Regions from separate parts of the Streptomyces sp. NPDC057617 genome, predicted to be linked through region 1. Evidence: riboswitches for the same ligand, from Rfam matches in the RefSeq annotation. Region 1 holds a riboswitch; each other region holds the start of a gene.

Region 1 (3,200 bases):
TCGGGCGTCGCCAGCGCGGCACACGAGGCCCGGTACTCCTGGTCGAGCGCCTCCTCCAGCGTCGGCAGCGGACGGGCCCGGCGCAGCGCTTCGAGCGTCGCCTTGAGCGCGGTGGGCGACCGGGTCAGGATCGTCTCGGCGGCCTCCTTCGCCGCGGGCAGACCGGTGGCGAGCAGCCGCTCGACGATCTCCTCGACCGTGCCGGCCGCGTAGCAGGGGTCGATCCACTCACGGTCCGCGGCGAGTTGGCCCTCGGGCGCGGCCGTCCCGTACCCCCGTACCGTTTCGGTGACGTGCGCCGCCTCGCGTACGTCGGGGCCGGCGAGGGCGGTCCGTACGGCGTCCAGCCGCTCCGAGGGTACGAAGTGATCCGCGAGGCCGCAGAGCAGTGCGTCGGCCGCGCCCACCGCCCGCCCTGTGAGGGCGAGATGGGTGCCCAACTCGCCCGGCGCGCGCGAGAGGAGATACGTGCCACCGACATCGGGGACGAGGCCGATGCCGGTCTCGGGCATGGCGACCGCCGACCGTTCGGTGACGATCCGGACGGTGCCGTGCGCCGACACACCGACGCCGCCGCCCATCACAATGCCGTCCATCAGCGCCACATAGGGCTTGGGGAAGCGGGCGATCCGGGCGTTGAGCCGGTACTCGTCGCGCCAGAAGGCGGGTGAGGCGGCGCCGCCGGTGCGCGCGTCCTCATGGATCGCGCGGATGTCGCCGCCGGCGCACAGCCCGCGCTCGCCGGCGCCCGAGATGATCACCGCCGTCACACTCTCGTCGTCCTCCCACCGGGCGAGCGCCTCGGAGATCCGCAGCACCATGGGGTGGGTGAGGGCGTTGAGCGCGCGGGGCCGGTTGAGCGTGATACGGGCGGTACGGCCCGCCCGGCCGAGCAGTACCGGTTCGTCTTCGTGGACCATGGCGCCAGTATTCAGGACCCACGTTTCGAGCAGGTCGCGTTCCGGACCTATGCTGGACGCGCAGTCGGTTCGCCCTGCCCGCCAGGCAGGCGCGTCGCAAGAGGGAACCCGGTGGGAATCCGGGACTGCCCCGCAGCGGTGAGTGGGAACGACCGCCGTCATACGCACTGGACGCACCGCGTCCGGGAAGCGACGGCCAGTAGGTGCCTTGTCCGCGTACGCACATCGCGTACGGCCACGAGGCGCGCCCGCGAGTCCGAAGACCTGCCACTGCCCGTGTGCGAGGACCGCGCACGGAGATCTCGGTGACCTCGTGGGCGGGTCGGCGGATACGGGCGGGCGCGCGCCACATGGCTGCGTCGCACATGGCGGTACGCAACATGGCTGCGTCGCACATAGCTGCGCGGCACATGGCTGCGCGGCACATGGCTGCACAGCACATAGGTGCACGGCATATATGTGCGCCGCACATGGCAGTGCGGCACATGGTGTGCGGCACCCGCCCCGGCCTCCGTTCCTTCGCTGCACACGAGTTCCGCCGGGATCGTTCCCGTACGACTCGCGAAGGAGAGTCCCGTGACACCCACGTCCGCAGCCGCGGCATCCCGGTCGGACCGGCCGGGTCAGAGGCCCGCGCCCATGCCCAGGTCCACCGTCCATGGCTACCCCCGCCAGGGCGCCGACCGGGAACTGAAGAAGGCGATCGAGGGGTACTGGAAGGGCCGGGTCACCGCGGACGCGCTGCGGGAGACCGCCGCCGGGCTGCGCCGCGACACCTGGCGCGAACTGGCCGGCGCCGGACTCGACGAAGTGCCCACCGGCCACTTCTCGTACTACGACCATGTGCTCGACACCAGCGTCATGGTCGGCGCGGTCCCGGCCAGGCACCGGGCCGCCGTCGAGGCCGACGCGCTCGGCGGCTACTTCGCCATGGCGCGTGGCGCCCAGGACGCCGCGCCGCTGGAGATGACCAAGTGGTTCGACACCAACTACCACTATCTCGTCCCCGAGTTGGGCCCGGACACGGTCTTCAGCGCCGACTCCGCGAAGCAGAGCGGCGAGCTGCGCGAGGCCCTCGCGCTCGGCCACACCGGCGCCCGGCCGGTGCTGCTCGGCCCCGTCACCTATCTGCTGCTCGCCAAGCCCGCGCCCGGGGTGGCCGCCGGATTCGAGCCGCTCACCCTGCTCGACCGGCTGCTTCCGGTGTACGCGGAAGTGCTGGCCGATCTGCGGGCGGCCGGCGCCGAGTGGGCACAGCTCGACGAGCCCGCCCTGGTCCAGGACCGTACGCCCGCCGAACTGGACGCGGTCGCCCGCGCCTACCGCCGCCTCGGCGCGCTGACCGACCGGCCCCGGCTGCTGGTCGCCTCGTACTTCGACCGGCTCGGCGAGGCCCTGCCCGTACTGGCGAAGGCGCCCGTGGAGGGGCTCGCGCTGGACTTCACCGGCCCCGCCGCCGCCAATCTCGCCGATCTCGCGGCGGTCGGCGGACTGCCCGGCAAGCGCCTCGTCGCCGGGGTGGTGGACGGGCGCAATGTGTGGATCAACGATCTCGCGGCCTCGCTGACCACCCTCGCGACCCTGCTCGGTCTCGCCGAGCGGGTCGATGTGTCGACATCCTGCTCGCTGCTCCACGTCCCGCTGGACACCGCAGCCGAGAAGGATCTCGATCCGCTGCTCACCCGCTGGCTGGCCTTCGCCCGCCAGAAGACCGACGAGGTCGTCACCCTCGCCCGCGGTCTCGCACGGGGCACGGACACCGTCGCCGCCCGGCTGGCGGCGAACCGCGCCGATCTGGCGTCCCGGACCTCCTCTGGCGTCACCCACGATCCCGTCGTACGGGCCCGCTGCGCGGCCGTGACGGACGCGGACGCCCGCCGGGAGCAGCCGTACACCGAGCGCGCCGCCGCGCAGCACGAGCGGCTCGGACTGCCGCCACTGCCGACGACGACCGTCGGATCGTTCCCGCAGACCGCCGAGTTGCGCACCGCCCGCGCCGAACTGCGGGCGGGGCGGCGGGACATGGCTCACTACGACGAGCGCGTCCGGGCCGAGATCCGCGAGGTGATCGCCTTCCAGGAGAAGTCCGGCATCGATGTCCTGGTGCACGGCGAGCCCGAACGCGACGACATGGTGCGGTACTTCGCCGAGCGCCTCACCGGATTCCTGGTCACCCGGCACGGCTGGGTCCAGTCGTACGGCACCCGCTATGTCCGGCCGCCGGTCCTCGCGGGGGATGTCTCCCGGCCCGCCCCGATGACCGTGGACACCATCTCGTAC
Region 2 (3,200 bases), on a different contig from region 1:
TCCCGTAGAACATCGGGTCCCCACTGGCCAGTACGCACAGCCGCCGCCCGGCATGAGCCGCGAGCACCCCCGGTACGGCGGGCCGCAGCGGCGAGGGCCACACCACCCGTTCCGCCGCGCACTCGTCGCGCGGCAGCAGCTCCAACTGCCGGGCGCCGCCCACGATCACGTCGGCCGCGCGCAGTGCCGCCCGACCGGGCGCGGAAAGTCCGGCCCAGCCGTCGGCACCGATCCCGACGACGGTCACGGGCGACACCGGTGTGCTGGGTCTCAACGCGCGCTGCCCACCGGCGGCGTCACCCCGTCAGCTCCCGTCCCCGGTCCCGTACCCGAGGCGGCCCGCGCGGCCCGCGGCGCGAGCACCCGCTCCGCCAGCGCCCCGAAGATCAGCCCGAAGGCCGTCCACAACAGCGCCTGTACACCCAGCGAGGCGAGCCGGAATTCCCAGAGGAGAGCCGCCGGGAAGGTTTCCCGTACGGCATCGGAGTTGGCGGGCAGGACAAGACACGCGACCGCCACGGCGGCCACATATCCGGCTCCGGCGACGACGGACGCGTTCCAGTTGCCCAGTCTCGGAGCGAGCCTCCGGCCCGCGATGACGGCGATGACGGCCAGCAGCACACTGAGCACGATCATCAGGAAGAAGAGCGTGGTGCGCTTGCCGATGGTGTCCGGGTTGCCCACCGCGGGCGGGGTCGCCGGATACTTCAGGAACGGCACCAGATAGACCGTGGTGAAGGCCGCGCCCGCGACCAGCGCCGCGGTCGCCCTCGGCCCGAACCGGCCGATCCTGCCCAGACAGACGGAGAAGACCAGCGAGGCGATGCCGCCGAGGGCCACTCCGTACACCAGGACACCGGTGGCCAGCCCGAACGTCGACTGGACCGGCCTGCTGACCAGCTCCTCTTCCTCCTCTGCCGGCTGCTCCGCCGCGGTGTGCCCGGCGTGCTCGTGCGCCGCCGGTGCGGACTGGGTCTCCTCCAGCGCGATGGAGTCCCGTACGGAGGGCTCACCGGCCACATACGCCAGCGCGAACGCGAAGAGTCCGGCCAGCACGCCCGCGACCATGCCGCGGACCAGGAGAGTTCTGACGGTGGAGGCATGCATGTGCGTGATCTCCGTCAGCCGTCAGTGACAGGGGAATCCGAGCAGATGACGGCCGTCATGCACCCACTCGTGCACGCCCTCCCCCGAGAACACCGAGGTGGCACCCTGTTCGGCGCCGACGAAGTAGAACAGGACCAGCATCAGGGTGCCCACGAACACGGCCCACGGCAGCACCGCGCGCAGTGGAAGCGGTGTCACCGGAGCGGTGGCGCCGGCACCGGTGGTGACGGACGGAACGACCGGCGGCGCGATGGACTCAGCCATGACGGAACCTCCTTGGGGAACTCGCGTCCCATTCAGTGGAGCTCGAACGACGGCCGTCGGGTCTGACTCACCGGGCTCCGCACCGCCACCGCGCTGTTACGCGGCGGCCGGCACCCGGCATACAGTGGCGCGACCGTGCCGGACTCTCACCGGACTTCCGTCTTGCCGTCGTATATACCGACGTGAAGGTACCGCGATCCGGCAGACCGGCCAAGAGGCCCTCGGCGCGGCCCCGACCGACGGCGGGCCCGCGAGGGAACCCCGACCGGCGGACCGGCCCGACTGGGCGCCCCGCCCGATCGGGAGACAGGCCCAACTGGCGGGCCGGGCAGGCTTGGAGGGCGGGCCCGGCAGGCCCGGAGCGAGGAGAGCCGTATGACGACCCGGGTGATGTTCATCTCACCGGCCATCAGCACAGCGCTGCGCGAGGCCCGTTTCGCCACGACGGAACCTACTGAGGCCGTTGAGCCCGACATCGAGACCTCCGGGACAGTCACCGACACCTCCGGAACCGCGACCGCGACCGACGCCCTGGATCCGCTGGACGCCCTCGATCCGCTCGGGCTCCGGCAGGCCGAAGCGGTACGGGAGAGCTTCCCCCGTACCGCCACCGCCACCCTGTACGTCTCCCCCTCGGCGCGCTGCCGCCGTACCGCCGAGGTCCTCGGCCTGGACGCCGCGCCGCTGCCGGACCTCGCGCCCTGTGCGATGGGCCGCTGGCAGGGCCGGACGCTCGACGAAGTGACCGCCGCGGAACCGGAGTCGGTCGCCGCGTGGCTCTCCGACCCGGCCGCCGCGCCGCACGGCGGGGAGTCCCTGCGTACCTTCCACACCCGCGTCGCCCACTGGCTGGACACGCTGGGTTCCGAATCAGCAGGCAGTAGGCACGTCATCGCCGTGGCCGAGCCGGACATCATCCGCGCCGCCGCGGTCCACGCCCTCGGCGCCGGCCCCCGGTCGTTCTGGCGGATCGACATACAGCCGCTGTCCGCCGTCGAGCTCAGCGGGCGCGGCGGCCGGTGGAATCTCCTCGGCGGCCGCCCCCTGCACACGACCGCCCCCTGACCGGCCGGCGCACCCGCTACGGCCGGGCCCAGCCCGGGTCTCGGCCCATCGCGGCCAGCAGCGCATCGAACGGACTCGCGTCCTCCGCCACCGGCACCGGCTCCCCGAACACCCCCATCTTCCGCCCCATCGGCGCCAGAGCCCTGAACTCCTCCCCGACCACATCCAGAAGCACCCCGGCCGGCTCGTACGGCTGCCCCGTCGCCCGTGCCAGATCCCACCCGTGCACGGTCAGATCGCCGAGCACCATCGCGCCGACCGTCCTGGCCGGAAACCCCATGGCCCCCGAGGTGCCCTCCTCGGCGCCCGGCGCGTCCCACGCGTCGATGAGCCGTACGGTCTCCTCCGCGAACCGCTCGCGCCACGCTCCCTCCAGAGGCTCGGGCGGGACCCCGAAGTCGGCTTCCTTCTTCGCCGCCAGCGCCTGGAAGTTCACGACGACCTGGAGGAGATGGGCCGCCAGCGCGCGTACGTCGTACTCGCTGCACGGCGTCGGCGCGCCGAGCTGCTCATCGGTGATGCCACGGACGACGGTGACGGTACGGTCCGCCGCCGCCTCCAACAGTCTGCTGATCTTGTCGCTCATGGCCCGACCGTACGAACCGCCGCCGTCGGCCGTCTTGAACAAACACGACAGCAAACACGACAGGCCGCGGCGGACAAACGCGGCATAGGATCCGGCCATGGCAGGTCCGCGGCGCGACACCCGGGGCATCGTCGACGCCCCCGGACTTTTCGCGCGCGTACGGTTCCGGCGCCGCGAA
Region 3 (3,200 bases), on a different contig from region 1:
ACGAGGCGAAGACCCCGCCCCGGTCGATGTCGCCGACCACCATCACCGGCAGCCGCGCGGCCCGTGCGATGCCCATGTTCACAATGTCCGTACGGCGCAGATTGATCTCGGCGGGGCTGCCGGCGCCCTCGCAGATCACCGCGTCATGGGTGGCGCGCAGCTCCTCCAGGCACTCCAGGACGGGCCCGAGCAGGGCTTCCCGGCGCCCGCCGCGCAGTGCTGTGCCGGCCTGCGCTTCGCCGTTCGTCCCGGTTGTCCCGGGTGTTCCGAGTGTCCCGGCCGTACCGAAGAAACCCTTGGCGCTCAGCTCGCCCACCGGCCGCCCCATCAGCACCACTTGGCTGCTGCGGTCGCCACCGGGCTTCAGCAGTACGGGATTCATCAGCGCGGTCGGCTCCACCCGGGCCGCCTGCGCCTGCATCGCCTGCGCCCGCCCGATCTCCGCGCCCTCGCGCGTCACAAAGGAATTGAGCGACATGTTCTGCCCTTTGAAGGGCGCGACCTTCACCCCCCGGCGTACCAGCCACCGGCAGATCCCCGCCGTGACGACGCTCTTGCCCGCGTCCGAGGTGGTCCCGGCCACCAGCAGGCCACCGCCGAGCCCGCCCCGGCTCATCCGCGCCCCCATTGGTCGGCCGAGCCGATGGCCGTACGGTCTGCCGCGCCGTGTGTGGAGGCGGAGACGGAAGCGGTACGACGTATCGCGCCGTACGCGAACCGCCCCGCGATACAGGCCGCAAGGGCCAGCCCGCTCACCCGGCGCGACAGCCGTACCGCCCGCTCGATGTCGGTCGTCTTCACGGGCCGCCCCTCGCCGTTCAGCACGGGCCGGTGCTCCACCCGCCCGCCGTACGCCAGCGTCCCGCCGAGCCGTACGCCCAGCGCACCGGCGAACGACGCCTCCACCGGGCCCGCGTTGGGGCTCGGATGCTTCCGCGCGTCCCGCCGCACCGCCCGCAGTGCCCCGCGCGGATCGTCACCGGACACGACGGCCAGCGCGGCCGTCAGCCGGGCCCCGGGCCAGCCCGCCAGATCGTCGAGCCGGGCCGAAGCCCACCCGAACCTGCGATACGTGGCCGACTTGTGACCCACCATCGCGTCCAGGGTGTTCACGGCACGGAACCCCACGAGCCCCGGCACCCCCGCGACCGCACCCCACAGCAGCGCGCCCACAACGGCGTCCGAGGTGTTCTCGGCGACGGACTCCACGACGGCGCGGGCCAGCTCAGGACCGCTCAGGCTCTGCGGATCGCGCCCGCACAGATGCGGCAGCCGCTCCCTGGCCAGCTCGATGTCCCCGGCGTCGAGTGCCGCGCCGATGGCACGCGCCTCCCGGCCCAGGGACGTACCCCCGACCACGGACCAGGTGGCCACGGCGGTCAGCGCGACGGACGCGATACGGCCTGTCCTCGCGCCGCCCGTGCCCTCGGCGGCCCGGGTGGCGAGGAGCGCGAGGCCGACGGCGCCTCCGGCGCACACCAGGGTGTGCAGCGCGCCCCAGCCGCGGTGGTCGTGCCACAGCGCACGCTCGACGGCCCCCGCCGCCCGGCCGAACGCGGCCACCGGATGGCCACGTTGCGGATCGGCGAACAGCCGGTCGCCCAGAAGGCCGGCGGTGGCGCCGTACGCGAAGACCCGCTCGGCGGCCGAACCGCCACCGCGCACGGCGGACGAACCGCTGCCAGGCATGGCGACTTGTCCTCACTCAGGGTCCGCGCCCCGGCTCGACGTGGTGCGGCGGCGAGAGTTCCTGGCTCCTGGGACAGGGCTCCCAGTGACAGTGGCGGGACCGCGCCGGATTCGCACCGGCTTCCTCTTCTGCCGCCGTAAATGGCCCCGGCAGTCCACCACGCTGCGCAAACACCCGTCAACTCATCCTTGACCTGCGACGGGACAGTGTGCGGAGCCCCACACCGGCCGTGGTCCCGGTGGGAACGGCCCCGGAGCGGATCGGACGACGGTCAGGCGACGATCAGCCGGATCCCGTACGCCACGGCCGCCACACAGAGCGCGAAGCAGGCATACGCGCCCGCCCGCGCCAGCCCCGCCGTACCGGCTCCGCCCCGCCCGGTGGTGGCGGTGGCGGACTCGTACTTGGCGAGCCCCACCACGCCCAGGGTGAACAGGCCCACGAGCCCGACGGTCGCCGCCAGACTGACCCCGAAGACGGAACCGAGCGCCGCCCAGTCGATCTTTATGTCCATCTCGCTTTCCTTCCCTACGCCGTGGCGGTGGTCAGACCCGGGCGGTGCGCGCCGGTTCGCCCGTGCTGCCCGGAGGCGCCGGGATGGTGGTCGACAGGTCCCCCGGGGCTGCGGGCGAGGTGACGGCCGGGGCGGTCATGACACCCAGCTCCCCGGCCGCGGTCTCGTTGACATTGGTGTGGTCGACCGGGCGGCGGCGCGCGGCGAGCCAGATCGCGCCCGACAGCACGACCAGCGACGCGGCGACGACCGAGACACCCCAACTGCCCTGCCCGGTCAGGAACTCCGCGCCCGCGGCGACCAGCCCTGCGGCGGGCAGCGTCAGTCCCCAGGCCGCGAACATCCGGCCCGCGGTGGACCAGCGGACCGTACCGCCCCGGCGCCCGAGCCCTGCACCCATCACCGCGCCCGAGCAGGACTGCGTGGTGGAGAGCGAGAAGCCCAGATGCGAGGAGGCCAGGATGACGGTCGCGGCACTGGTCTGGGCGGCGAAGCCCTGCTGCGGCCGGAGATCGGTCAGGCCGGTGCCCATGGTGCGGATGATGCGCCAGCCCCCGAGATACGTGCCGAGCGCGATCGCCGTACCGGCGGAGACGATCACCCACAGCGGCGGATTGGAACCGGGGGCGAGGACGCCGCCGGTGACCAGCGCCAGCGTGATGACCCCCATGGTCTTCTGTGCGTCATTGGTGCCATGGGCGAGGGAGACCAGCCCGGCCGAGGCGATCTGTCCGGCGCGATAGCCCTTGGCGGTGGCCCGGTCGTCGGTGCGGCGGCCGATCCGGTACGTCAGCCTCGTGGCGAGCAGGGCCGCCAGACCCGCGACAACGGGCGCGGCCAGCGCGGGAATCAGCACCTTGGTGACGACGACACCGCCATTGACCCCGGAGGTGCCGACCGACATCAGGGTCGCGCCGATCAGTCCGCCGAACAGCGCGTGCGACGAACTCGACGGCAGCCCGAGCAGCCAGGTGAGCAGGTTCCAGAGGATGGCGC
Region 4 (3,200 bases), on a different contig from region 1:
CCAAGGCGGGCGAGGCGTTCGCGCAGCCCAATCCGGCGACGGGCGCGCCACGCGGAGCGCTCGTACCGGGCGACGCAGGGCAGTGGGGCTATGCCACCCTGGCGCTCGGCTCCGCGCTCGCGCTCTTCATGTATCCGCACTCCATCACGGCGACGCTCTCCAGCCGCAGCCGCGATGTGATCCGGCGCAACACCACGATCCTGCCGCTGTATTCACTGATGCTGGGGCTGCTGGCGCTGCTGGGCTTCATGGCGATCGCCGCCGGGATCAAGGTGGACAACGGGCAGTTGGCGATCCCGCAGCTCTTCGAGAACATGTTCCCGGCCTGGTTCGCGGGCGTGGCCTTCGCGGCCATCGGGATCGGCGCGCTGGTGCCGGCCGCGATCATGTCGATCGCCGCGGCGAATCTCTTCACCCGCAATATCTACAAGGACTTCATCAGGCCGGACGCGACCCCGGCGCAGGAGACCAAGGTCTCGAAGGTGGTCTCGCTGCTGGTGAAGGTGGGCGCGCTGGTCTTTGTCCTGTCCATGGACAAGACGGTGGCGATCAACTTCCAGTTGCTGGGCGGAATCTGGATCCTCCAGACGATGCCGGCCCTGGTCGGCGGCCTGTTCACCCGCTGGTTCCACCGCTGGGCGCTGCTCGTCGGCTGGGGCGTCGGCATGCTGTACGGGACGGCCGCGGCGTACGGGGTCGCGAGCCCCACCCAGAAGCACTTCGGCGGATCGTCGGCGGAGATCCCGGGGATCAACGAGATCGGCTACATCGGTCTGACGGCGTTCGTGCTGAATGTGGTGGTGACGGTGGTGCTGACGTTCGTGATGCGGGCGGTCAAGGCGCCCGAGGGCGTGGACGAGACGAGCCCGTCGGACTACACGGCGGACGCGGGGGATCCGGGGGTACGGGTCGAGCCGGCGAAGGCGGCTTCGGGCGATCCGGTGCACTGAGGGTCTCGTGTTCCGACCGGGCCGCCGCGGCTTCCTCGCTGGTGAGGAGGGCGCGGCGGCCCGTTGTCGTACCCATGGCGCACACTCGGTGCATGGACTTCACGATCAGAGAGGCCGAGCCCGGGGAGTACGCGCGGCTCGGCGAGATCACCGCGCGGGCGTATCTGGTGGACGGGCACCTGGACTTCGGTGAGGACGACCCGTATCTGTACACGCTGCGGGATGTGGCCACGCGGGCGGCCGAGGCGGAGGTGCTGGCCGCCGTGGACCCGGACGGGACGGTGCTGGGCGGGGTCACCGTTGTCCTGGCCGGCGGGCCCTGGGCGGACATCGCGCAGGACGGCGAGGCCGAGTTCCGGATGCTGGCGGTCGACCGGGCGGCCCGGGGCAGAGGCGTCGGCGAGGCCCTGGTCCGTGCCTGTGTGGCGCGCGCTCAGAACACGGAGGGCTGTATACGGCTGGTCCTCTCGACCCAGGCGTCCATGCGGCAGGCCCACCGGATCTATGAGCGCCTCGGCTTCGTCAGGACCCCCGAGCGGGACTGGGAACCGCTCCCGGAACTCCCGCTGCTCGCCTATGTCCTGGACCTGCCCGGCGCCGCCGACGGTGGTACGCCCGGGGGCGGCTGACCATACCCGACACTACATCTGGGGGGTGGTGCGGCTTCCAGCCACCAGATGTATGCTCGACCTCGCTGTCGACGCAGGGGAATCCGGTGCGAATCCGGAACTGTCCCGCAACGGTGTGCTGTGGTGCGCTTTGCCGTGCCCGCGAGTCCGAGCGCCTGCCGACGGTGCGTCCGGGTCGGCCGATCCGGGCGCCGAGACGTCCGGGCCTCGCGGTTGGGCCGGTGGACGCCGCGCCGCGTGCTGCCCGGGTCCCGGGGGTACGGCGGTGCGCGCCCCCGTATCCCCTCGCGCCGGCCCGGAGCCGAGCGAGGGAGAGCACCACGTGACCATCGCGCCAGCGGATCCGGCGGCAGCCGCTCCGGGAACCACCGGGCCTGATGGACCCGCAGACGGGCCGACCGACGGGCAAATCGGTGAAGCGGCCGACGGACCGGGCGCCGCGCTGCTGCGGGTCCTGGCCGAACTGACCGCCGATCTGCCCGACGCCGACCCCGGCAGAGTGGCCGCCGCCGCACTCCGGGGCCGTAACGCCCGGTCGGACGAGGCCGAGCTGCGCGGGCTCGCCATCGAGGCGGCCGCGGGTCTGATCGCCGAGGACCCGTCGTACTCCCGGCTCGCCGCCCGGCTGCTCGCCCGCGCCATCGTGGAGGAGGCGGCGGGCCAGGGCGCGGTGTCGTTCTCGGCGTCGGTCGCGGTCGGGCACCGCGAGGGCCTGATCGCGGACCGTACGGCCGGTTTTGTCGCGCTGCACGCCGCCCGGCTCGACCGGCTGGCCGATCCGGCGGCGGACGACCGCTTCGGCTACTTCGGGCTGCGTACGCTCCACGACCGCTATCTGCTCAGGCACCCGCTGACCCGCCGGGTGATCGAGACCCCGCAGCACTTCATGCTGCGGGTGGCCGCCGGGCTCGCGGAGGACGAGTCGGCACGGGCGCTGGACGAAGTCGCCGCGCTGTACGGGCTGATGAGCCGGCTGGAGTATCTGCCGTCCTCGCCGACCCTCTTCAACTCCGGTACGCGCCACCCCCAGATGTCGTCCTGCTATCTGCTGGACTCCCCGCTGGACGAGCTGGACTCGATCTACGAGCGGTACCACCAGGTGGCCAGGCTCTCCAAGCACGCGGGCGGCATCGGCATCCCGTACTCCCGTGTCCGCTCGCGCGGTTCACTGATCCGCGGCACCAACGGGCACTCCAACGGCATCGTCCCTTTCCTCCGCACCCTCGACTCCTCGGTCGCCGCGGTCAACCAGGGCGGCCGGCGCAAGGGCGCGGCCTGTGTGTATCTGGAGACCTGGCACGCGGATCTGGAGGAGTTCCTGGAGCTGCGCGACAACACCGGCGAGGACGCCAGGCGTACGCACAACCTCAATCTGGCGCACTGGATCCCGGACGAGTTCATGCGCCGGGTGGAGGCGGACGGCATGTGGTCGCTGTTCTCGCCCTCCGATGTGCCGGAGCTGGTCGATCTGTGGGGCGAGGAGTTCGACGGGGCCTACCGCGACGCGGAGGCGGCGGGCCTGGCCCGCAGGACCGTCCCGGCGCGCGAGCTGTACGGCAGGATGATGCGCACCCTCGCCCAGACCGGCAACGGCTGGATGACCTTCAAGGACGCGGCGAAC

What was found. Region 1 has a riboswitch for cobalamin ahead of metE (5-methyltetrahydropteroyltriglutamate--homocysteine S-methyltransferase). Riboswitches for the same ligand answer to the same signal wherever they lie in the genome.
Region 2: it holds a riboswitch for cobalamin, as region 1 does, so the genes downstream of both, ACFU9P_RS31665 (CbtB-domain containing protein) here and metE (5-methyltetrahydropteroyltriglutamate--homocysteine S-methyltransferase) in region 1, are expected to answer to the same signal.
Region 3: it holds a riboswitch for cobalamin, as region 1 does, so the genes downstream of both, ACFU9P_RS32130 (cobalamin biosynthesis protein) here and metE (5-methyltetrahydropteroyltriglutamate--homocysteine S-methyltransferase) in region 1, are expected to answer to the same signal.
Region 4: it holds a riboswitch for cobalamin, as region 1 does, so the genes downstream of both, ACFU9P_RS08660 (ribonucleoside-diphosphate reductase subunit alpha) here and metE (5-methyltetrahydropteroyltriglutamate--homocysteine S-methyltransferase) in region 1, are expected to answer to the same signal.

Annotation. Positions count from the first base shown of each region.
Region 1 covers NZ_JBHVGV010000009.1:366,224-369,423, reverse strand. The annotation lists gene ACFU9P_RS23835 (enoyl-CoA hydratase/isomerase family protein) at 1-920, opposite strand, end outside; cobalamin riboswitch at 969-1,207, shown strand; gene metE (5-methyltetrahydropteroyltriglutamate--homocysteine S-methyltransferase) at 1,560-3,200, shown strand, end outside.
Region 2 covers NZ_JBHVGV010000017.1:102,342-105,541, forward strand. The annotation lists gene cbiE (precorrin-6y C5,15-methyltransferase (decarboxylating) subunit CbiE) at 1-247, opposite strand, end outside; gene ACFU9P_RS31660 (CbtA family protein) at 271-1,107, opposite strand; gene ACFU9P_RS31665 (CbtB-domain containing protein) at 1,129-1,371, opposite strand; cobalamin riboswitch at 1,411-1,569, opposite strand; gene ACFU9P_RS31670 (histidine phosphatase family protein) at 1,747-2,436, shown strand; gene ACFU9P_RS31675 (TIGR03086 family metal-binding protein) at 2,453-3,022, opposite strand; gene ACFU9P_RS31680 (DUF6597 domain-containing transcriptional factor) at 3,120-3,200, shown strand, end outside.
Region 3 covers NZ_JBHVGV010000018.1:62,830-66,029, reverse strand. The annotation lists gene ACFU9P_RS32135 (cobyric acid synthase) at 1-616, opposite strand, end outside; gene ACFU9P_RS32130 (cobalamin biosynthesis protein) at 613-1,689, opposite strand; cobalamin riboswitch at 1,722-1,864, opposite strand; gene ACFU9P_RS32125 (hypothetical protein) at 1,962-2,198, opposite strand; gene ACFU9P_RS32120 (anion permease) at 2,236-3,200, opposite strand, start outside.
Region 4 covers NZ_JBHVGV010000002.1:691,160-694,359, reverse strand. The annotation lists gene mctP (monocarboxylate uptake permease MctP) at 1-950, shown strand, start outside; gene ACFU9P_RS08665 (GNAT family N-acetyltransferase) at 1,043-1,579, shown strand; cobalamin riboswitch at 1,615-1,757, shown strand; gene ACFU9P_RS08660 (ribonucleoside-diphosphate reductase subunit alpha) at 1,902-3,200, shown strand, end outside.